4 regions of the Paenibacillus sp. BR1-192 genome follow, and region 3 is predicted to be linked to each of the others. Evidence: riboswitches for the same ligand, from Rfam matches in the RefSeq annotation. Region 3 holds a riboswitch; each other region holds the start of a gene.
The links. A riboswitch is a leader RNA that binds a small molecule or an ion and turns the genes downstream of it on or off. The one in region 3 is predicted to bind cyclic di-AMP.
Positions count from the first base shown of each region.

Region 1: another riboswitch for cyclic di-AMP. It lies ahead of P0X86_RS27955 (TrkH family potassium uptake protein); the one in region 3 lies ahead of P0X86_RS20005 (C40 family peptidase).
Region 2: another riboswitch for cyclic di-AMP. It lies ahead of P0X86_RS00160 (C40 family peptidase); the one in region 3 lies ahead of P0X86_RS20005 (C40 family peptidase).
Region 4: another riboswitch for cyclic di-AMP. It lies ahead of ehuB (ectoine/hydroxyectoine ABC transporter substrate-binding protein EhuB); the one in region 3 lies ahead of P0X86_RS20005 (C40 family peptidase).

Region 1 covers NZ_CP120718.1:6,100,186-6,107,634, forward strand. Annotated here, with positions in the region: gene P0X86_RS27945 (LysR family transcriptional regulator) at 55-972, shown strand; gene P0X86_RS27950 (potassium channel family protein) at 1,009-1,683, opposite strand; partial or broken gene P0X86_RS27955 (TrkH family potassium uptake protein) at 1,700-3,041, opposite strand; cyclic di-AMP (ydaO/yuaA leader) riboswitch at 3,105-3,249, opposite strand; gene P0X86_RS27960 (CPBP family intramembrane glutamic endopeptidase) at 3,540-5,228, shown strand; partial or broken gene uvrC (excinuclease ABC subunit UvrC) at 5,200-7,202, opposite strand; gene trxA (thioredoxin) at 7,340-7,449, opposite strand, start outside.
Region 2 covers NZ_CP120718.1:30,621-38,069, reverse strand. Annotated here, with positions in the region: gene P0X86_RS00180 (copper amine oxidase N-terminal domain-containing protein) at 1-855, shown strand, start outside; gene P0X86_RS00175 (YwhD family protein) at 948-1,466, opposite strand; gene P0X86_RS00170 (M1 family metallopeptidase) at 1,614-3,605, shown strand; gene P0X86_RS00165 (hypothetical protein) at 3,617-4,444, shown strand; cyclic di-AMP (ydaO/yuaA leader) riboswitch at 4,791-4,926, shown strand; gene P0X86_RS00160 (C40 family peptidase) at 4,931-5,404, shown strand; gene P0X86_RS00155 (GNAT family N-acetyltransferase) at 5,911-6,411, shown strand; gene P0X86_RS00150 (c-type cytochrome) at 6,573-6,929, shown strand; gene P0X86_RS00145 (4a-hydroxytetrahydrobiopterin dehydratase) at 7,030-7,344, opposite strand.
Region 3 covers NZ_CP120718.1:4,497,116-4,504,564, reverse strand. Annotated here, with positions in the region: gene P0X86_RS20035 (ABC transporter ATP-binding protein) at 1-142, shown strand, start outside; gene P0X86_RS20030 (ABC transporter ATP-binding protein) at 139-1,128, shown strand; gene P0X86_RS20025 (leucyl aminopeptidase family protein) at 1,166-2,626, shown strand; gene P0X86_RS20020 (copper homeostasis protein CutC) at 2,657-3,343, shown strand; gene P0X86_RS20015 (ROK family protein) at 3,379-4,332, shown strand; gene P0X86_RS20010 (hypothetical protein) at 4,638-5,165, opposite strand; cyclic di-AMP (ydaO/yuaA leader) riboswitch at 5,428-5,561, shown strand; gene P0X86_RS20005 (C40 family peptidase) at 5,565-6,041, shown strand; gene P0X86_RS20000 (stalk domain-containing protein) at 6,161-7,435, opposite strand.
Region 4 covers NZ_CP120718.1:6,342,599-6,350,047, forward strand. Annotated here, with positions in the region: gene thpD (ectoine hydroxylase) at 1-166, opposite strand, end outside; gene P0X86_RS29170 (ectoine synthase) at 181-573, opposite strand; gene ectB (diaminobutyrate--2-oxoglutarate transaminase) at 570-1,862, opposite strand; gene ectA (diaminobutyrate acetyltransferase) at 1,879-2,391, opposite strand; gene ehuA (ectoine/hydroxyectoine ABC transporter ATP-binding protein EhuA) at 2,416-3,267, opposite strand; gene ehuD (ectoine/hydroxyectoine ABC transporter permease subunit EhuD) at 3,280-3,942, opposite strand; gene ehuC (ectoine/hydroxyectoine ABC transporter permease subunit EhuC) at 3,946-4,599, opposite strand; gene ehuB (ectoine/hydroxyectoine ABC transporter substrate-binding protein EhuB) at 4,601-5,455, opposite strand; cyclic di-AMP (ydaO/yuaA leader) riboswitch at 5,808-5,954, opposite strand; gene P0X86_RS29205 (SDR family NAD(P)-dependent oxidoreductase) at 6,324-7,067, opposite strand; gene P0X86_RS29210 (flavin reductase family protein) at 7,249-7,449, opposite strand, start outside.

The DNA of each region.
Region 1 (7,449 bases), 1.6 Mb from region 3:
CTATACGCATAAGCAACGTTTTGCACGCATGTCTATTTTAATAGGAGGATTTCCATGTTCGAAGAACTGGACGTGTTCGCCGTCGTCGTGGAGCAATCCAGCATCAATCAAGCCTCCAAGCTGCTCAACCTGTCACAGCCGGCCCTGTCCCGAAAAATAGCCAAACTGGAGGACCAGCTCGGACTGCAGCTGTTCAACCGCCGCGGCAAAAGGCTGGAGCTTACCTCAATTGGGCAGATTGTGTATACCTTCGCCCTGGAGCAGCGCCAGCAGCAGATCAAATTCTTGCAGACCTTGGCCCATTACCGGGAAGGGGACCAAATCTCGATTAACCTGGGCGCCAGTCTGACCACGCTGCAGACCACCCTGCCCCCGCTGGTCAATGCCTTCATGGAGCGTCATCCGTCAGCCGAAATCAAGCTCATCACCGGCAAGACCCATGAAATCGTGTCTTATGTAAGGGATAAACGGGTCGATGTCGGCATTGTTGCTTCATCCATCAACCAGCCGGGCTTGAACTGCATCCCGCTGTTCGATGACCATCTGGAGCTTGTCATCCCGTCTTCACATCCGCTGGCGGAAATCGAGGATGTGGGCATCGAACAGCTTCAAGGCTTGCCAATGATCATATTTTCGACCGGAACCTGGTACCGCAAGCTGACGGACGATCTGTTTCACCGCTGGGGCATCATGCCCGATATCCGGATGGAGATCGACTCCTTCGAAGCGATCGTCAGGCTGATCCCGACCTGCAAGGCGGCCGCGCTGCTGCCCAAATCCTATCTGAGGCCGCAGCTGCTGTCTGATAACGGGCTCGTCGACATTCATATTCCGGCACTCATCGAAACCCGGCGAACGACTTCGCTGATCTACGGTCAAGCCTCGGAGCTGAGCAAGGCGGCCAGCCGCTGGATCGAAGAAACGGAGATCCTGTTCCGCAAGCTGGAGGAAGATAAATCGAAAAAAAACTGACGATATTTCGCAATCGTCAGTTTTTTTCTACTATATTTATTTTTCGAGCATATTCACGACTTCGGACTCAAAGCGGTCCACGTTGTCATTGGAGCCGATGACGACCATAATGTCGCCGGAATTCACGACGTCCATGGCCGTCGGAGCAACGATAATGCCGGACTGTTTATTCAGCGCCACCACGCTGACGCCGTACCGGACCCTCGTATTAAGCTCGCTCAGCGTTTTTCCGTCCATGCAGTCCGTGACCGTCATCTCCACAATCAGATAATCCTTGGATAATTCGATATAATCAAGCAGGTTTGGCGTCACGAGCTGGTGCGCTACCCGGATCCCCATATCCCGTTCGGGAAAGATGACCCGGTCCACGCCAAGCTTCTCCAGCGCCCGGCCGTGCAGCACCGATATCGCCTTGGCAACGACCATCGCGACACCCAGCTCTTTCAACAGGATGGCGGAGAGGATGCTCATCTGAATGTCGTTCCCGATCGCAACGATCCCGCAGTCGAAGTTGCGGATGCCAAGCGATTTAAGCACTTCCTCATCCGTCGCGTCCGCCACCACCGTATGCGTCAGCAGCTCGCTCATGTCCTCGACGACCTCTTCGTTCCGGTCGATGCCGAGCACCTCATATCCCTGTTCCATCAGCTCCAGCGCCAGACTGGCGCCAAATCGCCCCAAACCGATGATTGCAAATTGCTTTGGTTTCATGTCTCTCCTATACCCCTTATCCAATTATCATTTTGCCTTCCGGATGACGATATAATTCTTTACCCTTTTTCGGCCCCAGTGCATAAGCAAGCGTCAACGGCCCCAATCGACCCGCAAACATCGTAAGGCTGATCAGGATCTTGCCGAACACGGTCAAATCGGGCGTTAAGCCCATGGAGAGACCTACCGTACCGAAGGCGGATGTCGTTTCGAATAGAATCTCCAGGAAGTCCCCTTCCTCTGTCGTCGACAGAATCATCGAGACGGTTAGAACGAGCAGCAGGGCCAGCAAGGCAATGGTCAGTGCCTTCAGCACCCGCTCCTGGGCCAGGCGATAACGGAACATGACGATGTCTTCCCGCCCGCGCATCATCGCGATGACCGCCCCTACCATAATGGTAAAGGTCGTGGTTTTGATGCCGCCGCCGGTTGACCCTGGAGATGCTCCGATAAACATCAGGATGACGATAAAAAATTGCGTTGCCTGTCTGAGCCCCGTAATATCTATAGTATTCGCGCCCGCCGTACGCGGCGTTACGGATTGGAATAACGCGCCGAAGAATTTTCCGCCCCAGTTCAGGGAACCCAGCGTTCTCGGATTGGTAAATTCAAATATGAGAATGACGATAAATCCGACCGCAAGCAAGGCAGCCGTCATCGTGAGCACCACCTTGGAGTGCAGGGAGAGCCTCCGCTGTTTTCGATAATCGATCAGATCGGACAGCACAATAAATCCAATGCCCCCGGAAACAATCAAGAACATCACGACGAAGTTGACTACCGGATCGTATACATACCCGGTCAAACTCCGAAAATCGCCAAACAAATCGAAGCCGGCGTTGTTAAACATCGTCACCGCATGAAAAACACCGTAATAGATCGCCCGGCCCAGCGGCATATCAAACGCCCAACGAATCGATAAAATGACTGCGCCGCAGGCCTCGATGACGAGGGAGTACAGCAATACTCTGCGTATCAGCCTTACGATGCCTTCCATCGAGGACTGATTCATCGCTTCCTGTAAGATTAGACGGTCTTTGAGCGATATGCGTCTTTTTCAGAACCAAGGCGAATAAAGTAGCCATCGTCATGAATCCGAGCCCGCCGATTTGAATCAGCAGCATGATCACGACTTCTCCGAAGGAACTGAATGTCGTTCCCGTATCCACCACGACCAGGCCCGTTACGCACGTTGCCGAGGTCGAAGTGAACAAGGCGTCAGTAAATCCAAGCGGTTCGCCCGTCGTCGTCGAGATTGGCAGCATTAACAGCCCGGTCCCGATGAAGATGATGGCCGCAAAACCAAGCACGAGAATTTGAGGCGGAGACAATGTAAGCCAGTTTAATTTAGCGTTCAATCGGACACCTTCTTTAAAAAAATCAACGAAAAAAGACACTGGAAAACGCAGTGCCTTTCGGTCTGGTTCCTGTGCAACAGCCTACGAGGTTAGCTGACGGATTCGGGCATTTCCACAGGTCGCCCTATTCATTATTCCGGGAATAATGAAATTCACCCCAATTACATGGTTCCCCCATTTTCATTACGAAATTCGGCTGGAATATTCGGTTCCTTCAAGCATGATGTGATTATAACTCAATCCGTTACGTAACCCAATGCCGTTTTTCGCCCGAAATATCTTTAAAAGAGCGCGAATTGGGCATATTCAAGAATACAAGCGTAGGGTTCTCTAACGTTTTCGAAACCTTTCATTCATTTTCATCGATTTATTTCAATATTCCGATAATTGGGATAAGCTGCTTATGGCTTTCATACTATGTTATATTGACTCTATGCGTTCTTAATCAGGCATATCGAATACCAGTGGGAGTATCAACTTTCTTAGAGGAGGAATTTCATGAATCGTGCAAGAGAGCCCTTGAAGCTGAAGCCCAATCTGAAGCAGCTCATCGCGCCTGCCGCAGTCGGCCTGATTCTGTTCCTATTATTTCAGGTATTTCCGTGGGCGAATCCGGACGATGCCGAGATGGCCTCACCGGATATCATTTCCAAGGAGCAGGCTCGGCAGGCAGCTTCAAGGTTTGCTCAGGAGCATCTGCAGTTTGCGGCTGCGGACACGGACGAAGCCTTGGTTACATATCAATCCAAATCGGAACTTTACGGATATCTGGCGAAGGAGAAGAGGCTTTCGGAATATAACAAAACCTATGAAGCCAAATATCCCTATGACGTATACCGCGTTCGCTTCAGCGAGCCTGGAGGCGATGCCCTCAATGTGGACGTGCACATGCAGAATTCCGGCATCGTCGGATTCTCGTATGATTATGCCCGTTCCAGCTTTGACCGGATCAAGCTGAACAAGGGCGAGATTCAGAGGCAGATGCTGCTCGTCGTTGAGGACGGCATGACATTGGCCGAGAAGCAGGCGCTGGCGGAGCCATGGCTTCAACGGGCGGGTTATGACCTGTCGAATCTGGAGCTGGTTACGAAGGAAGGGGAGCCCCGTCTCAAATATGTGGACCCTGAATCCAGGATCGGGGACTCCAGGCTGGAGCACCGCTTCACCTTCGAGCAGGGGAAATTGCGCTCTTATGAGCCCTCCTTCTCGGTGCCAGCCGCCCACTCTGCTTATGTCAACAAGCAGACGCAGGATGCCACCCTGCTGACGCTCGCAGGGTACGGCCTGTTCACCCTAATCCTGGGCATTCTTGCGATTGTGTACAGCGTGAAGACCAGGGCCTACACCTCGTTTAAGCGCGGCCTGTTCTTATCCGCGCTGCTGTTCGTCATTCAAATGCTGAATACGTATAACCTGATTCCCGTTTTCAAATCGGAAGGCATGTCGCAAACCGGCGTGCTCGGGATGATGATTTTCTATGCCGTCTATTCGCTCGTCTTCTCCGCCCTGCTCTATTTTTCCCTTGTCGGCGGCAGCGGGCTGTGGCATAAAGAAGACGGGCTCAATCCATGGCCGCGTGCCAAAGAACCCGGATACGGGCATTACGTGCTGGACAGCATGAAGCTGGGGTATATGTGGGCCTTCATCCTGCTTGGCGTCCAATCCGTCATCTTTATCGGTCTTGGTCTGACCCTGAATACATGGTCCACCACGGATGCGACGCAATCGCCTTACAACATGCTGTATCCTTGGCTGTTTCCGTTGATGGCCTGGCTGGCCGGCATATCCGAGGAGGCCGTGTACCGGCTGTTCGGCATCAAGATGGTGAAAAAGATCGTCCGCAACACCTTTGTCGCAAGCTTGATCACCTCGCTTATCTGGGCACTGGGACATACGCTCTATCCGATATACCCCGTGATCTCCCGGCCGATTGAGCTGGTCATCATCGGTTTGCTGTTCAGCTACATCTTCTTGAAATACGGGTATTTGGCGGCGATGTTCTCCCATGTCATCTTCAACAGCATCCTGATGGGCATCAGCCTGATCATGCTCAAGGATGCAGCCAACCTGCTGACCGGCGCTTTTTACATGGTGCTTCCGGCGATTGTCGCCTATGCGATTTACCGTTTCAACCCGACAAAAAAAGAGAAGCCGTATGTCACGACTCCTCCTCACGAAGTGCATTAAGAATTTCCGTTGCTAATTTTTCACCGATGGAAAGGGGCTTGAAGTCTTCGACTGAAGCCTCTTTTATTTTTTTGACCGAGCCAAAATGCTTCAGCAGCATTTTGCGGCGCTTCTCCCCGATGCCTGGGATCGAATCCAGCTTGGACGTCACCATCGATTTCCCGCGCTGCTCGCGGTGGAAGGAAATCGCGAAACGGTGAACCTCATCCTGAATGCGCTGGAGCAAATAGAACTCCTGACTGTCCCGAGGCAGCGACACCGGCTCCGGCGGGTCTCCGACCATCAGCTGCGCCGTTTTATGCTTGGCATCCTTCACAAGCCCGCAGACCGGGACGAACAGCCCCAGTTCATTCTCCAGCACGTCGATGGCTGCTGAGATCTGTCCCTTCCCCCATCGACGACAATGAGGTCCGGAAGCGGCAGATTCTCCTTCAATACACGCTCGTACCGCCGCCGGATCACTTCACGCATCGTATCGTAATCGTCCGGCCCCTGCACGGTACGGATCTTATATTTGCGATATTCCTTCTTATCCGGTTTCCCGTTGGTGAATACGACCATGGCCGATACCGGATTTGCGCCCTGGATGTTCGAGTTATCAAACGCCTCGATCCGGTTCAGCGACTGGAGGCCGATCACCTCGCCCAGATTAGCCGCTGCAACCGAAGTCCGTTCTTCATCGCGCTCAATCAAGCGGAATTTCTCGTCCAGCGACACCTTCGCGTTATCCGACGCCATGCCGACCATCTGTTTCTTCAAGCCCCGCTGCGGCACGTGAACCTTAACGCCCAGCCATTCCTGCAAGGCGGCAGCGCCCCCGGCAGCATCCACGAGGCCAGCGGCCTCCGCCTGCTCAGCTTGGGCTTGGACAAGGACTTCCTGCTGTTCTTCGGATGTATCCGCGGTCAGCTTCTTCTCCGTTTCCGCGGCTTCGTCTGCGTTCCGGGCACCCTGATCCCCGGCGCTATCAGTGGCCGTCTCGGAGCCGGTCTCCTCTGCCAACAGCGGCCCAGGCAGCAGAATTTCCTGCGGCAATGCAGGATTATCGCTGTAATACTGGGCTATGAACGACATGAAATCACTGTGCGCATCCCCGTAGAACGGAAAAACGGACTTGTTGCGCTGCACCATTTTGCCTTGGCGCATGTACAGAATCTGCACGCACATCCAGCCTTTGTCCACGGCATAACCGAACACGTCGCGATCCCGGGTATCCGTTGTCGTGATCTTCTGCTTCTCCATCAAGGTATCGATATGGATGATTTGGTCCCGCAGCTCCTTGGCACGCTCGAAATACAAATCCTCCGCGGCCTCCTGCATCTTTCGCTGCAGTTCCTTCTTGATCTCTTCGTGCCCGCCGCTCAGGAAGGAAGTAATCTCTCCCGTAATCTGTTCATAGGCGGATTTCGGCACTTCCTTCACGCATGGAGCCAAGCATTGTCCCATATGGTAATACAAGCAGACCTCTTTCGGCATCACGCCGCATTTGCGCAGTGGATACATCCGGTCCAGCAGCTTTTTGGTCTGCTGCGCCGCATACGCGTTCGGATAAGGACCGAAGTATTTGGCTTTATCTTTAAGCACCCTCCTGGTCACTTCCAGGCGAGGATGCTCTTCATTCGTTATTTTAAGGTAGGGATAGGTTTTATCGTCCTTCAGCAGCACATTGAATCTCGGCTGATGGGTTTTGATCAGATTGCACTCCAGAATTAACGCTTCCATGTTGCTGCCCGTCACGATGTATTCGAAATCGCGGATTTCCGAAACGAGCATCTGGGTCTTCCCGTTATGGCTCCCGGTAAAATACGAACGCACCCGGTTCTTCAGCACTTTGGCCTTGCCCACGTATATAATCGTGCCTTCATGGTTCTTCATCAGGTAGCAGCCCGGCTGATCCGGCAGCAATGCCAGCTTGTGGCGAATATTCTCCTGCGCCTTCTCCTGCTCCTGAAGCCGTTTGGCAGAATCGTCCATGCTATTCCTCCTCTCCAAGGAGATTGTATGATATTAACAATATTAATATAAACCATGATAATGAACCACACAAAGCGCCTCCGGGTTACACCGAAGGCGCTGTATGAAAGCGGATTGCAGTCTATGGCAAATCCTGCTTATTGATGTTTTGCAATAATGCCCTTCAAGGCTTCTTTGGAGTTCAGACCTACGACTTTATCGACAGGCTGGCCGTCTTTAAAGAAGATCATGGTCGGAATGCTCATGA
Region 2 (7,449 bases), 2.7 Mb from region 3:
AAGGGTACCGCTCTGAAGCTTGAGGCGGCTCCGGTTGTGAAGAAAGGCGTGACTTATGTTCCCGCCAGCCTGATTACCAAAGGTTTCGGCATTCAGTTGAAGTACGACAGCAAATCCGGACTTCGAACCACCTTTGATTCCTGGTCCCAATACGCTTATGCCTCCAAGGCCAATATGCTGTTCTGGGTAAATCGCGAGACCGGTATGCTGTCCATGGGGAAAGCCGGAACGACGCCAACGAAAGTCGGCATTCTCCCGATCGAGGATATCGATCAAGTGGGCTTGAACGCACATCGCATCAACAGCAATACCTATGTCGTCGACTTGTCCAATTATTACGGGGAACCCCATATCCATGAAGGAAGATATCGGGTGCTCATTCAGGACATGAAAATTCTGAAGCTTTCCAAAACGAATCACACCAATTTTGCCGGGATCAACTACCGTCCGGACCAACTCAGCTACAAAGGCAAAGTTGCCATGATGAATGGCAGTACGCTAGAGCTGGTTCATCCGATGGGCAAAACGGTAAAAACCTACGATCTGGCCGCCCTCACCGGTGTTGACGATCATTTTATTGTGGAAGCAATCGAACAGGACTTCCTGCTCGTCCGTCCTTATACGAAGGCAACCCTGTATATTGTTGAACCGACAGGCAAGTCCGCAGAACTTATCTATCCCGATCTTTTGGACGAGGAGAGCATCAAGGCTATTGAGGAGATGCCGCCAAACGAAGTGGGTTTCATCGGAGACGGCCTTGCGTATGACGGATATGCCGGCGGCAAGCTGAAGCTTCAATACGAAAATCCGTTTCTTGATATAAAGAAAAAGCTGACCTACGCCCTTCCATTCTAACCGTAACAATCACAAAAAAGACCGGCGGATTCATTCACGAATCCTACCGGTCTTTCCTATGTCCGCATCTAGAAAAATGCTTATTTATGGTATCATTCCGCTGTTTGAAGAGCTTCTCTAAACTCCTCCGGCGAGGCATTCCACCATTCCTCGTTACGGGAGATCAGCAGTTCGCGCAGCGCTTTCTTCTCCACGTCGCCAAGCCCATCCAGAATAATCTTGCGCTTCATCGCCGCATCCATTTTATTCACATGGTCGGCGAGGATTTTCCAGCCGCGCCGGGCTTCATGGTCGATCCACATTTCGCACGCGGTCATGCCTGCATAATGCTGTCCTTCCGCGGTACGGTCTACAGCTACCCACACGATCCACACCTGGCGTCCGTTGGGCACTTCATCCCGGTTCATGCTGAAACGGATGCCCTTCTCCACCTTGCTCTTTGCATGCATGGCTCCAATATCCACTCGCGCCTCGCCATTGTCGATGATGACAGGCGACAAACTGTTCAGATCGATGGAGCCGGATCCAAACCCCTTATGCTTACTCTTGCTATTGATAATATTCAACGCAATGGGTTTCTTCGCACCCTGCTTCTGATCTTCGTTCTCCACTGCTGCCGACCTCCTATATCAGAGCCGATTCTCACGTATCAGCCGCTTAATTGATAACCATGTCCCAATAATTTTATTTTAACTAATAATCCCCCAAAAGCAAACATATACATGCACTAGATGCTTGTCAACGGGAGGTTGTTCGATATGGTCCCACCACGTGCCAAAGTCTTTCTATCATCCCTGCTTGCCCTTGGTTTGCTTGCAGGATCGATGCCGATATTTCTGAATCCAGGGTCCTCAGCGTCTGTCCTTGCCCCAAATGCGGGCAAGCCCTCTGCCTCTGCCGTGGAGAAGGCCCCGCTCTCACCGCCTAAGGTGCAGCCTGATACTCCCGCTCCGGCCCTAAGCGACCGGCTGGTGGAATATCACATGGATGTTCGGTACGAGCCTGAGGAGAACAAGCTTAAGGGCAAGCAGACACTCACTTGGACTCACCCAGGCAAAAAAAGCGTAAACGAGCTGTACTTTCATCTGTATCCCAATGCCTTTGCTTCCGATGAAACGACCTTTATGAAGGAATCGGGCGGCAGGCTTCGTTCCGACCCCATGCCGGACGACGGGTACGGCTCCATGACCATTACCAATGTGAAAACGACGGAAGGACTGGCCCTTACCCATCCCCTTCAATTCGTCCAACCCGATGACGGGAACATCAAGGATCACAGCCTTGTCAAACTAAGATTGCCCAAACCCATCAAGGGCGGGGAGAGCATCACCATTCACATGGAATTTGAAGTCGAGCTTCCCAAAATATTCGCGCGCATGGGTACCACCGAGAATTTTATTATGGCTGGCCAATGGTTTCCTAAAGTATCGGTCTATGAACCGGCCGGACTTCGCGGAAGAGCCGAGGAAGGATGGAATCTTCATCAATACCACGGCAACTCCGAGTTCTACTCCAACTTCGGCATTTACAGCGTTCGCATCCGGGTGCCCGAGAATTACATTGTCGCCGCGACCGGATTCCCGACCAAGCCTGCCCAAAAGTCGAACGGGGAAAAAATCTATCAATTCTATGCCGATGATGTGCATGATTTTGCCTGGTCGGCCTCGCCCAACTTTGTCACGGCCGAGGAGGCCTTCTCGGCACCGGGCGTGCCGGGCGTCCGCATCAAGCTGTATCTCGATCCGGCCCATAAAGACCTGAAGGACCGTTACTTTGATGCCGCCAAGTCGGCACTGGCTTCGTTTGGTAAATGGTACGGAACCTATCCTTATTCCACGTTGTCCATCGTCGTCCCGCCGGAGTCGGGCAACGGTGCAGGCGGCATGGAATACCCGACGCTGGTCACGGCCTTCGGGGCCAAGAACGATTCGCCGGGTTATGAGCTCGAACGGACCGTCATTCACGAGATCGCCCACCAATATTTTTACGGAATGATCGCAAGCAACGAATTTGAGGAAGCATGGCTGGACGAGGCCTTTGCAACCTATGCAGAAGAAAGAGTGATGGAGAAGGAATACGGCATTACCTCCAACACCGCTGCTCAAGGAGCATCGATTACCTCCCCTGCCCCGCTGAAGATGGAGTCCTGGAAATACAGCTCACACGAGAACTACGCGCTGAATGTTTACACGAGAGGCAAGCTGGTGCTGCAAGGCATTGAACGGCAGGTCGGTCCACAGATGATGGGGAAAATCATGCATACCTATGCCCAGAAATACCGTTTCAAACACCCAACCACGTCTGATTTTCAGAAAGTCGTCGAGCAAGTAAGCAAAACCTCCTGGCAATCGTATTTTGACCAATATGTATATGGAAGCCAAATGGCCGACGTCGCCATCGAAGTGATCAAAACCAAAAATAAAGGCACGTCAGACCATCCGCGGTATGAATCCACGGTCAAGATTACGAGCAAGGACGGAGATATAACCGATGTGCCTATCGTGTTCGCCTTTGAAGACGGCAAAACGGTGGAGCGAACCTGGAGCGGCAAGGACGGAAAAGTTACGTACACCCTGGAATACAGCACCCCGCTCGCCTGGGCCATGGTTGATCCGAAATACTCCATCGTTCTGGAGAATAGACACATCAATAACTATATGAAGGCAGGAATGGATCCGAAGGTGGTCACACGCTGGAATCTCAGTATTACCAAGCTTGTGGAGACGTTGTTCGGCAGCCTGTCATGGTGAGGGGGGAGCACATGAAAAGTTATGCAGGCCAAGGGTGGATCAGTGTTAAAGACCAATTATACGTCTCCATTCTGCTGTTCTTGTACCGCATGCTGTGGGGATATTGCCTGTACCGGCTTGTAAAATCGGCAGTCGTCCCCCTGCTGATGCGGTATCCGGATTCTGCCCCTAACGAGCTTAGTCGCCTGTTATTCTTCTACGAGGGCGAGATGAGTCTATCGTTAAGCGGCACGGTCCATACCTATGGTTGGCTTCTGGCCGCTCTGCTCCTGATCCGGATGGTATGTACCCCGCTCATTCGGGCAGGCATCTTCTATAACCTCCACCAGGAGGCCAAGGGCGAGCGCGGATTATTCTTCTTCACCGGCATGCAGAAGCTATGGAAGCCCGTTACGGTGTTTTATCTGATCGAACTTGTTCTTACCTTTGTGCCCGGATACTGGATTCTGCCCAAAATCCTTCCGATCTTTCTGAACGGGATCCATGAGCCGGTTCTGCTGCTTCATGCGCTGCCTCATGCAGCCGGCTGGTTTCTGTACGCCTATCTGATTCGCCTGTTATTGCTCTATATGCAATTCGGCCGTACGGACAATTCCGGCATGATCAGCTCCATTCTTGCGCTCTTCCGCCGACTGGGCACGGCTGTGCTGTTATCCCTTACCATTGGCGGATCGGCCTGCGTCATTCTTTTGCTCCTGAGCTCGGCATCGCTCTTCTGGGCGGGATTGATCGGCTTGATTATTCAGCAAGCCTCTTATTTTCTGAATGGACTCTTCCAAATTTGGGTAATTTCCGCTCAATACCATTTGTGGCGGGATTCTTCCTCGCAGCATGCCTAATCGTTACATTTCGTTACCATCTTATGATAAACAAGCTCGTAAATATGCTGTAATCGGAAGCGACACATTTCTCTCTCGGACTTGATTTTACAAAGAATAGAAGCTCATTTTTCCTCAATATTACATTTTCCGATGGCCAAATTACAAAAAAACCTGATCCCGCATGATGGGGACAGGTTTTTTTGTATAAAAATGAGCTTTCCTCATTTGCCAAATTGTTAATACTCTGCTAAAATAACGAATATGTTAGTAACAACTTTGTCATCTTTACTGTAACTTTTTGCTGGAACTATGTAATTTCGTTAAGCATGTTGGAACGTCAGACGTCTATGAATGGGTTCATCAACATTTTAAGGAGCCGAATTCCCATGATTGGGAAGCGGGGGATCCGTTTTGGGTGAATTGATCTCGCAAGAGAGGGATCATAGGGGACCTTCAACCGAACCCTTAAGCTAACCTCGCAGGCAATGGAAGGAGCTTTTTGTTTTGAAAAAGAAGTTAACGGCCATTTCTCTAGGCCTGGCCCTCGCACTCACATTAGGGACCGGAAGCGCTTTCGCCGATTCCAAATTAAATACTGCAATCAAACCAGCCATTGGTGTCTCTTATAAAACAGGTGGAACCACAACGAATGGTTTTGACTGCTCCGGATTCACCAGCTATATCTACAAGAAACTTGGTCTAAGCCTGCCGCGCACGTCTGGAGCTCAATACAAAGTCGGTACGGCCGTAGCCAAGAGCAAGCTGAAAGCTGGCGATCTCGTGTTCTTCAACACATCCGGCAGAGGTGTATCTCATGTGGGTATTTATGTTGGGGGCGGAAAATTCGCTCATTCCTCATCCTCGCGCGGTGTCATCATCAGTCCGCTGAGCCAGAGCTATTACGCCAATCGATACGTAGGTGCTAAGCGAGTCATGAGTCAGTCTACGTACAAGTCTGTAGCTGTGAACTACAATTAATTATTGGAACTTCATTGATTTATCCTTTACAAGAAGCCCTGGGCGTATGAGATTGTGCCGATCTCATCCAGCGGCTTTTTCTTTTGTCTGCTCTGTGTATACCTTTATAACGTTTGGGACAACGAAAAAGTTCCCACTTTTCGAGAAAAAAAGAAAATTATTATGCAAATTCTCTTCGCTTCCCCAAGTCATTGCATCTTCTACACTTTATATACCCTCCTCTCCCTTCATTAAACACCCTAATGGAAAAATATTGATTTTATTTTCTGAGGACTACTACGAGCAGCGATACGTAGGTGCCGAGCGCAACATAAGCAATGATTAGTATGAAAAGTCGACCGGAGAATCCTCCTAAGCTTCGATGTCTTATCCTCGTCCTGCCCATACATATCCGTTTGCCCGTCAAAGGAGACCTACTTCTCTTGGACGGGCTTTTTGAATGCGGCTAGAATGTTTGAGAAATGGGGTATAATTTAATTTGTAATTATGACAGGGGGACTTTGCCAATGGATGCAGCACCGATTTCATTTCATACGGTGGTCATGCGTGAAGAGCACGCGAAAGAAATATGCGCCTGGACCTATCCTCCTCCCTATAACATTTACGGTTTTCTTCCCTGGGAGCAGATGAAGGGGCTTGAGATCGAGTTTGGGGATCCGGACATCCGCCGGGAACAGTACATTTCGATTTTGGATGAACGGAAGACGCTATGGGGATTTGCCCAGCTGTTTCCGATGCATGAGGTTACGCGGATCGGGCTGGGCATGCGGCCTGATTGGTGCGGGCGGGGAATGGGTAAACGGTTTATGCAGACGATTGTCCGGGAAGCGAGGCGGAGGCGGCCTGCCGATGAGATCGACCTGGAGGTAATGACCTGGAATGAGCGCGCGATCCGTGCATACGAAAAGGCGGGCTTTCATATCACCGATACGTACGAGCGCCTTACACCGACGGGAAACGCCCTTTTCCACTGCATGGTGTATGAGCCTCCGGCAAATGAGGAATAGTAATCTTTGTCTATATGAAAAAGCACAATTTTGTGTACTTTTTATGAAGGCGCGCGGTATAGTTGCTTTTTTTGTCACAACTGGCTATGCTGTCTATGGATGTTGGTTTATAATGGAGACAAGTGCAAAAGTGCAGTATACATAGAAGGGACGATATGACGATGCAAAAATGGATCATGAGCGGATTGTTCTTCGTCGCATGTGCGTTGGCTATTGCGCTGATGTTTACGCTCCCAGGCAAGGAACAGGTAGCTCAGGAAGAGAAGCCGACTATGCCGGAAGTGACTCTGGATGCTGCCGCAGCCGAAGCCACACTGAAAGCAAGCTGCATCAGCTGTCATGGTGACCAACTTCAAGGCGGCGCTGGACCGGCTTTGAATCAAGTAGGCGGACACATGGATGCGGACGCGATCTTCAACGTTGTAACCAAAGGCCGTAAGGGTATGCCTTCCTTTAAGGATCAACTTAAGCCTGACGAAATCGCAAACATCGCGCTGTACCTTGCTGAGAAAAAGTAAATCAGCTTATACGCAAAACACGCTTGAACCTGGAGAACCTCCCGGCGCAAGCGTGTTTTTACATATTGGGGAGCTATGACCGGATGGATCCGTCTCCCGTCTATTGTCCCGATTTGCCGTCCTTGGAACGGCTTTTCTCGTAGGCCTCGTTAAACTGCTGCGCTTCCTTAATATCCACAGCCGTAATGCCGCCGTCGTCCCAGGAAGTGAGACGCAGCGTAACGACTTTATAATCTATGGTGATATAGGGGTGATGTCCGAAAGCTTCCGAAATAGCTGCCACTTCATCAACAAAAGCGATTCCCTTCATGAAGGAGGAGAAGGTATACTTCCTGACGATCCATCTCCCTTGTTCAAATTCCCAACCCTCAAGCTTTTCCAGATGAGCCTCTACTTCTTGCTGCGTATAAAGCATCTTTTATCTTCCTCCCCGAAAAAAACCTATCGTAAAGCCGACTGACACGTGTATGGGCTTCTGTCATCTATTCTATTCTGCCCTGTTTCCGTTGATAACTGGAGT
Region 3 (7,449 bases):
ATTTGCTCCGCGGTGTCCGTTTGTCATGGAGCAGTGCCTCTCCCGGGAGCCGGAGCTTCTCCCCGTTGTAAATGAAGAACATCGCAAAAGCCGCTGCTGGCTGACACAGGAAGGTCACTCGAAGGGAGGAGAAACCGCATGAAAGAAACACCTTTATTAGAAGTAAAAAACTTGCAGAAATCATTCACGGTGAAAAAAGGGTTCTTCGGTACATCCAAGCAGCTCCGTGCCGTGGATGGCATCTCCTTCGCAATCCAAAAGGGCGAGACATTCAGCCTGGTTGGCGAGAGCGGCTGCGGCAAATCGACGACCGGCCGGCTGGTGACCCGACTGCTAACGCCGAATAGCGGCGAAGTGATTTTTAACGGAACCGACATTAGCGGATACAACGAGAACCAGATGCGTCCGCTGCGCAAAGACATGCAGATGGTCTTCCAGGATCCGTACGCTTCCCTTAATCCAAGGATGAAAGTCAAAGAGCTCGTAGCGGAGCCCTTGCTGATTCATACCAAGCTGAGTTCCAAAGAGCGCGATAAACTGGCTTGCGAGCTGTTGGAAACGGTCGGTTTGAACAGCTTCCATGCCGAACGCTTCGCCCATGAGTTCAGCGGCGGTCAGCGCCAGCGCATCGGCATTGCCCGAGCCTTGTCCGTGCGTCCCAATCTGATTGTAGCCGACGAGCCTGTATCGGCACTTGACGTATCCATTCAATCCCAGGTATTGAACCTGCTGCAGGATCTTCAGGAAGAATACGGCCTGACCTATCTGTTCATCTCCCATGATCTCAGCGTGGTTGAGCATATCAGCGACCGGATCGGCGTTATGTATCTGGGCGCGCTCGTGGAGACGGCCGATAAGGATACGCTGTACGATCGCCCGCTTCATCCTTACACTCAAGCGCTGCTGTCGTCGGTGCCGGTTCCGGATCCGAAGCAGAAGAAGGAACGGATCATTCTGAAGGGGGATCTGCCGAGCCCGGTCAATCCGCCGACAGGCTGCCGATTCCATACCCGCTGTCCTTCCTGCATGGAAGTATGCAAACAGATTACGCCTGTATACCGTGAGATTGAGCCGGGACATCAGGTAGCTTGCCATTTATATGACGAAGAAATCATGAAGAAGGCGTAACAGGCATTTTTCTCATAAAAGGAGGTAAGGGCTCGATATGAACATCACCATCGATGAAGTTCAGCTGGCAGATGCTTCGATTTATGCGGTTTATGAGGGAGAGGAGTCTCATTACCGCGTAACGGAATCCCGGAAGCAAAGCCAGACGCTGACCTGGTTCTATGGACGTTCCGAGCACGAGTCGGACGATCTCGTTGCCGGAATGGGGCAACGTTCGAACCTGACTTCGGAGCAGGTGCGAATAACGGGCGCTTCGGCCGCGAGAGCGCTGCTCAAGGAGAATAAATCAAGCGCCGTGCTGATCCGCCCGGCAGCTAGCAATGTCGGGGCAGCATCAGGGATTACGGCGGAGGAAGAGCTCCAGGCGTGGTTGGAAGGCTGGCTGTACGGATTATATCAATTCAATAAGCATCGCGGGGTTACGGCCAATCTGCAGGCCCTGTCCCTTCATCTTCGACAAGAGGACTGGGAGGGGCTTTCCCGTGAAGATATGGAAGCCATCATCCGGACGGCGGAAATCCGGATCGAAGGAACGCAGCTCACCCGAGACTTGGTGAATGAATCACCTGAGACGTTAAATCCGGAGGCGTTTGTTGCGGTCGTTGAGGATCGTTTCAAAAAAGCGCCCGTAGACCTTCACGTATACCGCGGACAAGAGCTTCATGACCGGCAGATGAACGGACTGATCGCCGTGGGTGCCGGCAGCAAATACGAGCCTGCGATGATCGAGATTTCCTATAACGGAGCGGAATCCGGGAAGGAAAGCCCTCATATCGTGCTTATCGGCAAAGGCGTTACCTTTGACATGGGCGGGATGAACGTTAAGATCGGCCGAGACATCAGCGATGCCCGCATGGATATGGGCGGCGCAGCCGCCGTCGTGGGCGCCATGGATATCCTGGTGTCGCGGAAGGCTCCGGTACGGGTTACGGCATTGATCGCCGTAGCGGATAATTTATCGGGACCGGATGCGATGCTTCCTTCTTCCGTCGTTCACTATCCGAACGGACTGAGCGTTCAGGTAGCGAATACGGACGGGGAAGGAAGATTGATCATTGCGGACGCGCTGCTGCACGCAGCCCATCTTAACGCTGATAAGGTGATCGATATCGCCACCCTTACCGGCAATGTCGGTGCGGCATTAGGCTTGGAGATCGCCGGCATTTGGGGCGATCAGGAGATAACGGCCGATTTGGTCGAGATCGGGGAGCGCAACGGTGAGCGCCTATGGCCCATGCCGCTGATGGACGAGTATGAATCCGAGCTCAGAAGCGATTATGCCGACCTGAGGAATGTCGGCACGTCGACTTTGGCAGGCGCGATCACGGCTGCGTTGTTCATCCGTCATTTTGTGGCGGAGACCATGAAATGGGTGCATATCGATATGGCAGGCACGGTCCAGTATAAACGGGAATTCCCTCACTCCGCGGCAGGGGCTACCGGCTATGGAGCCAGGCTGCTGGCGGACTATGTGGAGAAGCAGTTTCGCCCTGCATAAGCGAACCAAAGACAGTAAGGAGTGAAGAACATGCTGCTTGAAATTATCGCAACATGCGTGGACGATGCCATCACAGCCGAGAAGAATGGCGCGGACCGTCTGGAATTGATCACGGCGATCACCGAAGGCGGGCTCACGCCGGGCATCGGTCTCGTGGAAGAGGTCGTGAAAGCCGTTCGGATTCCGGTCCATGTGATGGTAAGGCCCCATAGCAGATCCTTTGTGTATAACGCGCTGGATATAGCAACCATGGTTGCGGAGGTTAAGGCGATCCGCAAGGCGGGTGCGGCTGGCGTGGTCCTTGGCATGCTGACTCCGGAAGGAAAGATCGACGAGGCCGCATTGGCCCAAATGCTGGAATGGACGGGCGATATGCAGGTGACATTCCACCGGGCTTTTGATGAATTGGAGGATCAATTCGAAGGGCTGCGTACGTTGCAGAAATATCCGGCCGTCACCCGCGTCTTGACGTCGGGAGGACCGCAGCCGGCACCGCAAGCGATCCCGAGGATTCGCGAGCTTGTGGAACAAGCCGCAGGCAGCGGGCTTAAGATATTGGCCGGGAAAGGCCTGAAGTGGGAAATCATACGCGATTTCATCGACCAGACCGGCGTGAGCGAGGTTCATTTCGGCTCCGCTGTCCGGTATGGCCGATCAGGGCTGAAGCCCATTGATCCGGTTGAGCTGCGATCATTGGCTGACAGCTTACATCAATAGAAGTAGCAAACCTATCGGAAACAGGTGAACAAAAATTGCAAACCGAATTGAATAAACAGCAAGAATTTGTGGTTGGCGTTGACCTTGGGGGTACGAAGATCGCGGCAGCGCTCTTTGATTCCGAAGGACAGCTGCTGAACCGGGAGCAAATGGAGACAGCCGGAGCGCGTACGGCCGAGGAAGTGGTCGCGAGAATTACGAACATGATTCGCAGCGTGTCGGGCGGCCACCCGCTTCGAGGCGTAGGCATGGCTTCGCCGGGAACGGTTAACAGCCGGGAGGGCATTGTCATTCACGGCACGAATTTGCCGGAATGGACCAACGTCCCGCTCAAAGCCTGGATGGAACGAGATCTGAATACGGAAGTACAAGTGCTGAATGATGCCAATGCAGCCGCATGGGGCGAATATGTAAGAGGTGCCGGCCGAGGGTCGACGAACATGGTTTACGTGACGCTCAGCACAGGCATCGGTTCAGGCATCGTGCTGGATGGCAAGCTGTTTCTGGGCAGCAATTCCTTTGCAGGGGAGCTTGGGCATCATATCATTGATCCCAGCGGTCCGCAGTGCAATTGCGGCAGCCATGGCTGCTGGGAGGTGTTTGCTTCAGGAACGGCCATCGGCCTGGCAGCATCCCAGCGGATGCTTACCCAGACCAGCGTTATTTCTGAACTGGCCGCAGCCGATGGAGGCGTGAACGCCAGGCATGTATTCGAGGCTAAACGTCTTCATGACCCCGTCGCAGTGGAGGTCATCGATCGTGCCGTTTATTACATGGCGCTTGGACTGGTTAACGTCATTCACAGCTTCAACCCCGATCGCATCGTGGTTGGCGGGGGTGTGAGCAGAGCAGGCGAGCTCCTTTTCCCGCAGCTTCGGGAAATGACGGATAAGCTGGTCATGCCGTCTTATTTAGGAACCTACGAGATCGTTCCTGCGGGACTGCGGGACGATGTTGGCCTGGTGGGAGCCGCAGCCTTGTTCCAATAATACATTCGTAAAGAAAAGGCAACAAAAGCCGCCCTCAAGGGCGGCTTTCTGATTATTCATGAAGAGAGCGGGAAACGGAGCGATCATATTTGCGTAAGCGAAGTCCGTAACTTGTGACAGGTGATAGGCGTAAACCGTAAGCCGTCATCCGTTTTCACTGGAGTCGAGTTTTTGGTTTCCTATTAGGTTTGTTTGTATCCGACAAACAATAAGCGGTTGCCCGCACTTTCCCGCCCGCCGACGGAATCCGCCGGCTCCAAACCCGCACGCGAGGCGGCCTGCAGGCTTGGAGCCGGCGGATTCCGCTACTCCATGTATTTTGATGCGTCGAACGTAATCATGCTCGTATGGTTGGCATGCTCGATCAGTGAGGAGAGCCTGGTCACTTCGCGTTCCTTCTTGCGCGCCTGCGCCTGATAAGCTTCCGGATCGTATAGGGCCACGTTAAACAGCGTTACGGCGCCATCTCCGCTTCCCCGTCCGCTCTGGCGCTCCAGCTTCTTGCGGGAGCCGAGATGGGCAAGCTGTCCGATATCGCTGCGCATTTGTTTGGCGAGCTCGATCGCCTCCATGATGGTCATGTCGGAGCCGTTCCAACTAATGGTCTGCGTCGTGTTGGAGATTGCCATCAGCAGATCCAGCTTTCTGTAATCCGCTGCGGCGGCTTCGATCTCTTCCGTAATGGCATCCACGCTGCGAGCAGGATACTCCGCCGTTTCCCCTTTTTCAATGATCGTGCTGCTGTTGTTCAAGCGTTCCGACATCAATTGATTCATGAGACGGTTGATTGCTGCCCGGACTGCCAAAGCTTCAGCCATCGTGATTTGACTCATAAGCGAAGGATCACCTCTTTGATTTCTTGTCTGAATATGTAAACGTTCCGAACTGCAAAAAAGTTGCATGCCCGTTAACAAAACGTCGCCGGAGGTTCGATGGAGTGTTACATAATTGTCATGAGTAAACGAGATGGCATAATGAAAAAACATGAAAATTTTCAGCCTATACGACATTGATTAACATATAGTGATAGATTTCTAGGATATTATTGACAGCATCCTTGCTTGTATACTATATTAAGAGAAGGTTACAAAATGTTAATGAATTTTGCCGAATTTCGTTTGTGAAAACGGGGGAACCGTCTTGGGTGAATTATTCTTGTACCATAGAGAGTATAGGGAACCTTCAACCGAACCCTTAGCTAACTCCGTAGGCATCGAAGGAGAGAACATATTTTGAAGAAATTTGTCATCACATTGCTTGGGTCTGCAATTATTTTTTCTTCAGGTGCCGTATCAGCTTATGCTGATCAACAACCGAATTTTCAGCATCAAGTGAAGCAATTGGTAGGAACGCCTTATAAATGGGGCGGAACAACGACAAGCGGATTTGATTGCTCCGGATTTATTCTGTATATGTTTAGAAATTTCGACATGGATCTTCCGCGCACATCCCAGAGTCAGGCTAAAGCCGGGGTTCATGTGGATCGCGAGGACCTGAGAGTCGGAGATTTGGTATTCTTCAATACAAGCGGAAGCGGCATTTCCCATGCGGGCGTTTACATTGGAGATGGACAATTTGCGCATGCTTCCAGCAGCAAGGGCGTAAGAATCAGCAAGCTTAGCGACTCCTATTACGAACCGCGTTATGTAACGGCGCGCCGTGTATTGAGTCAAGAGAACTATGCTAAACTGGTAGGAAGCGCGAGCTAATTGGAATAAGCAGTTTAGAGTTCGATACATAACCGGAAAGCCTGACAAGAGATGATCTTGTCAGGCTTTCTTTTTTATAGAAGATTATAATTTGGGATTCTGCGAAAGGATTCACTAGATTATTCCTTTACGACAGAGGCATTCACGGCGGCTTCCATGCCATTATTATAGGAACGGAACAAGCCCAGACGCCAGAAGGCGGCACCTTTCAGACCATAGCGCTTGGCCAAGCCGAGCTTATCGTCGACGGATGTGGCGGTTTCGCTGCTTAAGCTGATGCCGAGCAGGAGCTTCTGCTTAGGAACGCCTGCCTGAAGTGCCTGCTGAATGGCTTGGTCCACCAGACTGTTGGGTTCAGGAACCTGGGCTTTGGTGCCAACCGGATTGTACTGATACGCCATGACGATGAGATCATCGGCAAGGGAGGCCAGCGTCTTGTAATCATAGCCTTTATAGGCGCTGTTCAATGGCGGAACGGCTAAGGACAGAGCAATGTCGCTCGGCAATGCCGCTTTCAATTGCTTGACGTAATCATTAAGCAGCTTCTGCTGCTTCGCGGCATCCAGTTTAAAACCGAGCCCTTCGAAATCAAGCACCACGCCGCCGAATCCGTTATCCGCCACCGCGGTCGTGATGCCCTCAATGGACTTTTGGCGAAGGCTGCTGTCGCTGAGGACTTTGGTTAATTCGCCGTTTCCGTCCAAAGCGTAAACCATAAGGTACGGTTTAATCTCCCGATCCGCTGCATCCGCAACAATCGATTGCGGAGTCACGTCGCCGGCCGCCGCAGGCAGACGATACTCGTCGCCTTGAAGCGTAAACTGACCTTCCCGATCAATGCGGCTCCAGCCGAAGGCGACTGAATTCATGGATGCTACGAGATCCCGCTCTTGGAAAGATTGCAAAGCATAAAAGGCTCTTAGATGCATTTCGCGCTGCGGCGACACGAGGGAGACCGTGCGAGTCGCCTGATTCCAGCCGACATTGACGCCGAATTGGCTGCTGAACGAGCTGAGCGGAATCAGAACGCGACCTTCCCGTTGGACAGGGGGAGCGGCCAGCTTCACTTTTTTACCGTTGACGGTTGCGCTCGTGCTTCCGACTTGAAGCAGCACTTCCGTCGTTTGACCTTTCACCTCGCCAATGGCCTTCACCGTTTGCGTCTTGCTGTTCCACGTGATTTGAATGCCCAGCGCTTCACCGACCGTCCGGAACGGCACGTAAGTAACCCCTTTGTCTATCCTGGGAGCTGCATCGAATGTAAGCGCAACGTCATCCAGCTTTACCGAAATGTCAGGCGCAGCCTGTACCTGGCCGATATGGGGAGCGGTTCCGAGCAGAGATAAGGCAAGAACGGCAGCGACGGCTGTTTTTCCTAATGGTTTATGCAGCATGCTATTGTTTTCCC
Region 4 (7,449 bases), 1.8 Mb from region 3:
TGCGCTCGTAGAAGTCGGATTGCTCCTGCGTTAGCGGCGCATCCGGCGTCCACTCCGAATGTACGACCGGATCCTGCCTTTTTAAGATCCGGGGCTCCGCATGCATTCTTGAAGGGTAAACGTCCATTTCTTTTTCCTGAAGGGCCGACGCATGATTTTTACTCATCGCATATCATCTCCTTAATCCGTAATGGGGGCAAGCAGCGGGTAGGTTCCTTCCTCATCGTGAACTTCCGCGCCGGTTAACGGCGGATTGAATACGCAGACCATCCGCATCTGCGAACGGGCTCTCAAATAATGCTTCTCGTGTCCGTCCAGCGCATACATCATGCCAGGGTTGATGGGATAGGTCTCGCCGCCGACAACCTCGATTTCTCCCTCCCCCTCGATGCAGTACACGGCCTCGACGTGGTTTTTGTACCAGATCAGCGTCTCCGTTCCGGCCTTGATCAGGGTGTCGTTAAGAGAGAAGCCCATGCCGTCTTTGGTCAGCAGAAGCCTTCTCGAATTCCATGTCGTTGTATCGATGTCGTCTTTCGTATCCACGATTTCTTCCAAATGTTTAACGATCATGACAACCTCTCCTCTGCAGCTAATTGTTTCATGCTGTTCTCAAAAATCCCCAGTCCCTCTGCCAGCGTGTTCATTTCAATGGTCAGCGGCGGCATCAGCTTGGCAACTTCGCTATGCGGTCCTGACGTTTCCATAATCAGTCCTTGCTCAAAGGCGATTTCGGATAGCCTTCCTGCGTGCTCCGGCCTATCAAAGGCTACCCCCTGGATCATGCCCCTGCCGCGGATTTCGCCCTTAAGCCGGGGATAATCCCTCATGACGTCTTCGAGCGATTGGCGAATCCGATGTTCGCGAATGCCGATATCGAGCTGAAAATCCTCCGTCTTCCAATAACTCAGCGCTTCGGCAGCGGCAACGAATCCGAGATTGTTGCCCCGGAAGGTGCCGTTATGCTCTCCCGGCTCCCAGATGTCGATCTCCGGCTTGATCAGCGTGATGGCCATCGGCAAGCCGAAGCCGCCGATCGATTTCGAGAGGCACACGATGTCCGGCTCGATGCCCGCATCATCGAAGCTGAAGAACGAACCGGTTCTGCCGCAGCCCATCTGGATATCGTCCAGAATGAGCAGCATCCCCTTATCCTTGCAGATGCGCGCCAGCTTCTGCAGCCATTGGCGGCTGGCGGCGTTCAATCCGCCTTCCCCCTGAACCGCCTCGACGATGACCGCTGCCGGCAGCGGAATGCCGCTTCCCGGATCATCCAGAAGCTTCTCCATATATGCCATCGTATCCACGTCGCTGCCAAAGTAACCGTCATACGGCATAAATACCGAGTGGCTCAGATCCACGCCGGCGCCCTGGCGCTTGAAGGCATTGCCGGTCACCGCCAGCGATCCCAGCGACATGCCGTGAAAGGCATTCGTAAAGCACAGAACGGTGCTGCGCCCCGTCACTTTTCTGGCGATTTTGAGCGCGGCCTCCACGGCATTGGTGCCGGTCGGTCCGGGAAACATCACCTTGTGATCCCACCCGCGAGGCTTCAGGATAATCTCCTGAAAGCGGGTCAGAAACGTTTCCTTCGCTCCCGTAGCCATGTCCAGGCTGTGCGTAACGCCGTCCTGCAGGATGTAGTCGACCAGCTTTTCGCGAATCCTCTCATTGTTGTGCCCGTAATTCAAGGCGCCGGCGCCGGCAAAAAAATCAATGTATTCATTGCCCTGCGTATCCCACAGCTTGGCATTCCGGGCTTTGTCAAAGACCGTCTGAAAGCTCCGGCAATAACTTCTCACTTCCGATTCCAGCTTGTTAAACACGGTAAGCTTCGGTTTCTCCATGACTTGGTTGTCCATAGTTCCCTCCATTTGTTTAAATGTCATTGAAAAAGGGGCCAATCACGAATAACGGCTCATCTTCATGTGTCGTACCATCCGGAAACATCTCTGCTCCATAACCCACCGTTACGGTGCTCGGAATGGATTTCTCCTCGGCATAACCGAGAAACAGTCGGCGTGATGCCATATTGCTGGGCGATACCGTCGTTTCGATGAAACGGACGCCATGACAGGCCTTCTGGTTCATGAGGCCGGTAAGCATCGCCTTCGCGATCCCCTGCCTCCGGTGCGAGCTTGCAACCGCCACCTGCCATACAAAAAGCGTCTCCGGATTGCGCGGAGAACGAAAAGCGGAGATAAAACCGACGATGTCTCCTTCATGCTCCGCGATCATGCAGGTATCGTTGAAGTAATCCCCTAACAGCATGTAGCAATAAGGCGAGTTCAGATCAAGCGATCCGGTATCGCGTATGAGCTCCCATACCCGGGTGCCGTCCCGCGCCTCCGGTCTTCGGTAAACCACTTCGGTTCCGGTATCCACAGCCATCTACATAAACACCTCTTTCCAGCACTAATTTCCGTTCGAGCGGAACCGCTGCAGAAAGCTCTGCAGCCGCTCGCTCTTCGGATGATCGAATATTTCCTCGGGTGTTCCTTGCTCAACGATCCTGCCGTCGGCTCCGAAGATGACCCGATCCGCGATTTCCTTCGCAAAATCCATCTCGTGCGTAATCAGCATCATGGCCATTTCTCCTTCTTCGGCGATTTCCCGGATCACCTCCAGCACCTCGCCGACCAGCTCGGGATCCAGCGCCGAGGTTACCTCGTCAAACACCATCACCTTCGGCCGCATGACCAGCGCTCTGGCGATGGCGACGCGCTGCTTCTGGCCTCCCGACAAATTGGACGGGTGCATCTTCAGCTTATCGGCCAAACCGACCTTGCCCAGCATCGAGACGGCCCGCTCCTCCGCTTCCTCCTTGGACAACCCCAGCACCTTGCGCGGGGCTTCCGTCACGTTGCGAAGCACATTCATGTGCGGGAACAGATTGAAATGCTGGAAGACCATGCCGACGTTGCACCGCATCCGATGCAGATGCTTCTCGTTTGCCCGGACCAGCTTGCCCTTCTCCTCCATATGCCAGAGCAGCTCGCCATCGACCTCGATGGTTCCCTCGGTCGGCTCCTCCAGCGTCATCAGCATCCGGCCCATCGTCGTTTTGCCAGATCCGCTCGGTCCGATCACGGCCACCTTTTCTCCCGGCTGCATCTCCAAATCGATGCCCTTCAGCACCTGCAGGTCGCCATACGACTTGGTCACGCCCGCATATTTCACGATCGGCTGTGAGCCCGTAACGGAATTTCTTTCCCGCCCCGGCTTCTTCGCCTCTTCAGCCTGCTCATCGATTACAACGGCATTCAATAGACTCCCTCCTTATTTTCCACGCTGCAGATTCAAACGCTTCTCCAGCCTTTGCACCAGCAACGACGCGATATAACTGATGATCAGGAACAGAATCCCGACCAGCGTGTACGGTTCGAAAGCGCGAAATGATTGCGACACGATATTTTTGGCCGTCAGCATCATCTCGACCAGCGTAATGGCGCATAGGATCGGCGTTTCCTTAAACATGACAATCAAATAATTCCCCAGCACCGGGATGATCGGCGGCACCGCTTGCGGCAGTATAATGCTCCGCCAGGTCTGGGATTTCGTGTAGTTCAGCGCGGTTGCGGCTTCCCACTGTCCTTTCGGCACCCCTTCAATGCCGGAACGGTACACCTCCGACAGATACGTGCTGTAATGCAGCCCCAGGCCGATGACGCCCGCATAGAAGGCCGGAATCGAAATGCCCGTCAGCAGCGGCAAGCTGTAATACAGGAAGAACACCTGTACCAGCAAGGGGGTATTGCGAATAAATTCTATGATTCCTTTGGTGATGAGCGACAAGGGCTTAAATGTACTCCGCGCGGCAAAGGCAAGCAGCAGTCCGATAATCAATGCCACCACAAAAGCACAGAGCGTGACCCATACCGTCATTTTTAATGCGCTCAGAAGCTGCGGCAGTATTTCAAACACATATTTCCAATCCCACATCCGCTACAGCCTCCCCGCGGTCAGTTTGCGCTCCAGCAGTCGAACCGCCATCGAGACGAGCGTGGCGATGACAAAATACATGAGGAGCAGCAGCACCAGAATCTCGGTGGTCCAGGAGATGTAATTGTTGCGGAGCACCATCGCCTGATACGTCAAATCCGCCATCGTGATGAAATAAACGAGCGAGGTGGATTTGATGAGTTCCACAAGCTGATTCCCGAACGGGGGAAGCATTCGCAGGGACGCTTGGGGTAGTATAACGTTCCACAGCCTCTGCCAAGGCTTCATGTTAAGCGCCACGGCAGCTTCCCACTGTCCTTTCGGAACGGCCAGCACCGCGCTGCGAACAATCTCGGAGCCGTATGCGCCGAAGTTAAGTCCGATCGCGAGGATCGCCGCCAGCATTTTCGGAAGCTCGATGCCGATGAACGGAAGGGCAAAATACAACCAGAAGAGCTGCACCAGCAAGGAGGTTCCCCGAAAGACTTCGACGTACACGGCGGTCGCCGTGCGGACGATCCACAGCTTCGACAGCCGGCACAACCCGGCTGCAAAGGACATCACGATAGCCAGGATGGCTGAAAAGAACGCGACGATAATCGTGATCTCTGCTCCTTTGAGCAGCGTCGGAAGAAAATCGATCCAAGAATTCGGCATGCTATTCCCCGCAGAGCGCAGCGGCCGTCATCTCACCCGGGAGCTCTTCTTCCGTGAACCCGAACTCTTGCAAAATTTCCAGCAGCTCGCCCGACTCCTTCATCTTTTCAAGCTCTGCATTATAAGCCTCCTGGAACTCGGTATCCGCTTGGCGGAAAGCCGTAGCCCCGTAACCGCGAACGCTTTCGCCGTCGATGACCGGCTGCTCGAAATCAGCCACGCGTTCGATGCTGTCGTCGCTGGCTGAATCCAGCATCGCCTGCAGGGACGGCCCCGTCATGGTAATCGCCTGCACCCGATCAGCCTGGAGGGCGCTGATCGCCGAAGCCTGGTCAGGGACCTGTACGATCCGGTCCGCAGGAATGCCCGATTTCTCCATGTAGCCGATTTCGACCGCGCCGGTCATGACGGCCACCTTGGCCTGCTCATTCTTGGCAATGTCCTCATAGCTTCCGAGTTCCATCGGATTCCCTTGCTTTACCGCAAGGGCTTCCCCGATGCTGTACTCCGGATTCGCGAACAGGACGGCAGAGCAGCGGTCCGGATTAATGAACATGCCTGCCGTGATCAGATCAAACCGATCGGCCTGCAATCCGGCGACCAGCGAACCGAATTCCGTTAGCTCCCCTCTCATCTCCTTGATGCCAAGACGCTCCAGAATAACGCGGGCAATCTCAACCGCTTCGCCCGTGAGCTCCCCATTGGCTTCTTTGTAGGCATACGGCTTCTCGTTCGCAAACCCTACGGTGATATATCCCTGCTCAATGGCTCGATCCAGCGTACTTCCTTTGTCGCCGCAAGCCGCGAGCAATACCACCATCATCACGGACAACACCAGCACAACCACTTTCTTCAAAACCTTCCACAACCTTTCGTAATAGCTTTTCACTTTCTTAAAAAAACGGCATGACGAAATTATCCGTGTTAGCACATGCGTTAACTTGGATATATAGACGTTCAGATACGTGCATGGGACGAGGCTTCAGGGAAGATGATTCATCCGCTTCCTTGCACGCTTTGACCCAATGCCGTCTGACCGATTCAATTCGTTCCACATTTGCAGGCGCTGCCCCTCCTCCGTAACAGAATGCAAAAAGACCACCAAACAGGGGATCTAAACATAGCTCCGCCAGCAGGGGGTCAAAAAATAGAGAAAAGGCCCCTATAGAGAATAAAGGGCCTTTTGTATGAACATCCATTATGTATGCAAGACCCATCCACTGCTGACGAGGTTAGCTGACGGACTCGGGTAAGATGGTACCCTACACTCGTGAATTCCAAGTGACTCGCCCCTGGTGAAACTGGTTCCCCCGCTTTCCGGAATATGTATGCCGGAAACTAAGCGTGTGTTCATGATAAAGGGAAGCTCAGGAAAAGTCAAACCCCTTAACCGCTTTTTCTGGAAATTCAGAAGTAAAAAACACCGTTTTTGCAACGAGGATATCGAGCCTTTCGAACACTTTATTTAAGGCTGTCCATACACCGGATTGGTCATGGAATCCATGCTCCATTTTCCGCTATATAGCAGGCATTTGACGGGTCTTGCGGAAATCGTTCATGCCATATATGTTTTATGCCATGAATGAGCCCCGGATCAGGAAGTCTGCCCGTATGAAATACGGGACCGAAAAAAAATTTTTGAAACACTCCATAATAAGTCTGATAACAACGCCTGGAATGACTTGAAAAAAAGCCCCGATGCTTAGCATCAGGGCTTTTTTTCATCATACCGCGGTATAGCCGCCATCCACCAGCAGGCTCGTGCCCGTAATGAAGGAGGCATCTTCACTGGCGAGGAACAACACGGCTTTGGCCACTTCTTCCGGCTGTCCCAAACGGCCCATCGGATGAAGACCGACCAGGTGCTGCGTGATCGCTTCCGTTCTTCCCTTGATCAGCGGCGTATCGATATATCCCGGACACACGGCATTGATTCGGATTCCTTTGGAGGCATAGTCTGCGCTGAGCGACTGGGTTAACAGCTTGACGCCTCCCTTGGCCGAAGCATAGGCGGTTACCCCTGCTTTTCCGACATGGCTATGGATCGAGCCGCAGTTTACGATTGCCCCTCCGGTTCCTTGGGACAGCATTTGCTGAATAACATATTTATCGCACAGGAAGACCCCTGTCAGATTAATATCAATCGTTCTCTGCCAGTTATCCATCGTTAACTGATCGGCAGGAGCATCATGGGCAATGCCTGCGTTGGCAAACAATACATCGACACGGCCAAAATGCTGCACCGTCTGATTCACCATATTCGCGACTTCCTGCTCTTGGGTTACATCCGTTTTGACGAACAGCGCTTCAAAGCCGGCTCCTCTCAATTCGTCGGAAACCGCTTGTCCCTGGTCGGAATAATCCGCGATAACGACCTTGGCTCCCTCTTTCGCAAAAAGTCTGACTGCCGCTTCGCCAATCCCGCTGGCGCCCCCCGTCACGATGACAACCTTGGAATCAAATTTCATGCGTTGTTCACTCCTATGTTGTAAATTCATCAACCGGCTATCCATTCATGTAGAATGGGCAAATACCGACCATGATATTCCAATACCCCGTTTCCTAATGAATGACCAGCAACTATCGAAGAAAAAGAATGTTCGCTAAAAATAGTCGCAAAGCAATAACCCTATTCAAGCTCAAGCCCTGTCAGACCGGACGCTCAATCGTAAACATCTCTCCCAGGGTCGAATAGATATTTCCTGCCATGCGGCTCACGGGTTTCAACTTCGATGCGTCAATCCGGCCATGCTCGTAGAGCTCCTCGGACACGTGAAATCGGACGACGCGGGCAATCAATAGATCAGCGGCAGGCAGCTGATCCGCGCCATCCAACGTGACGACCTGCTC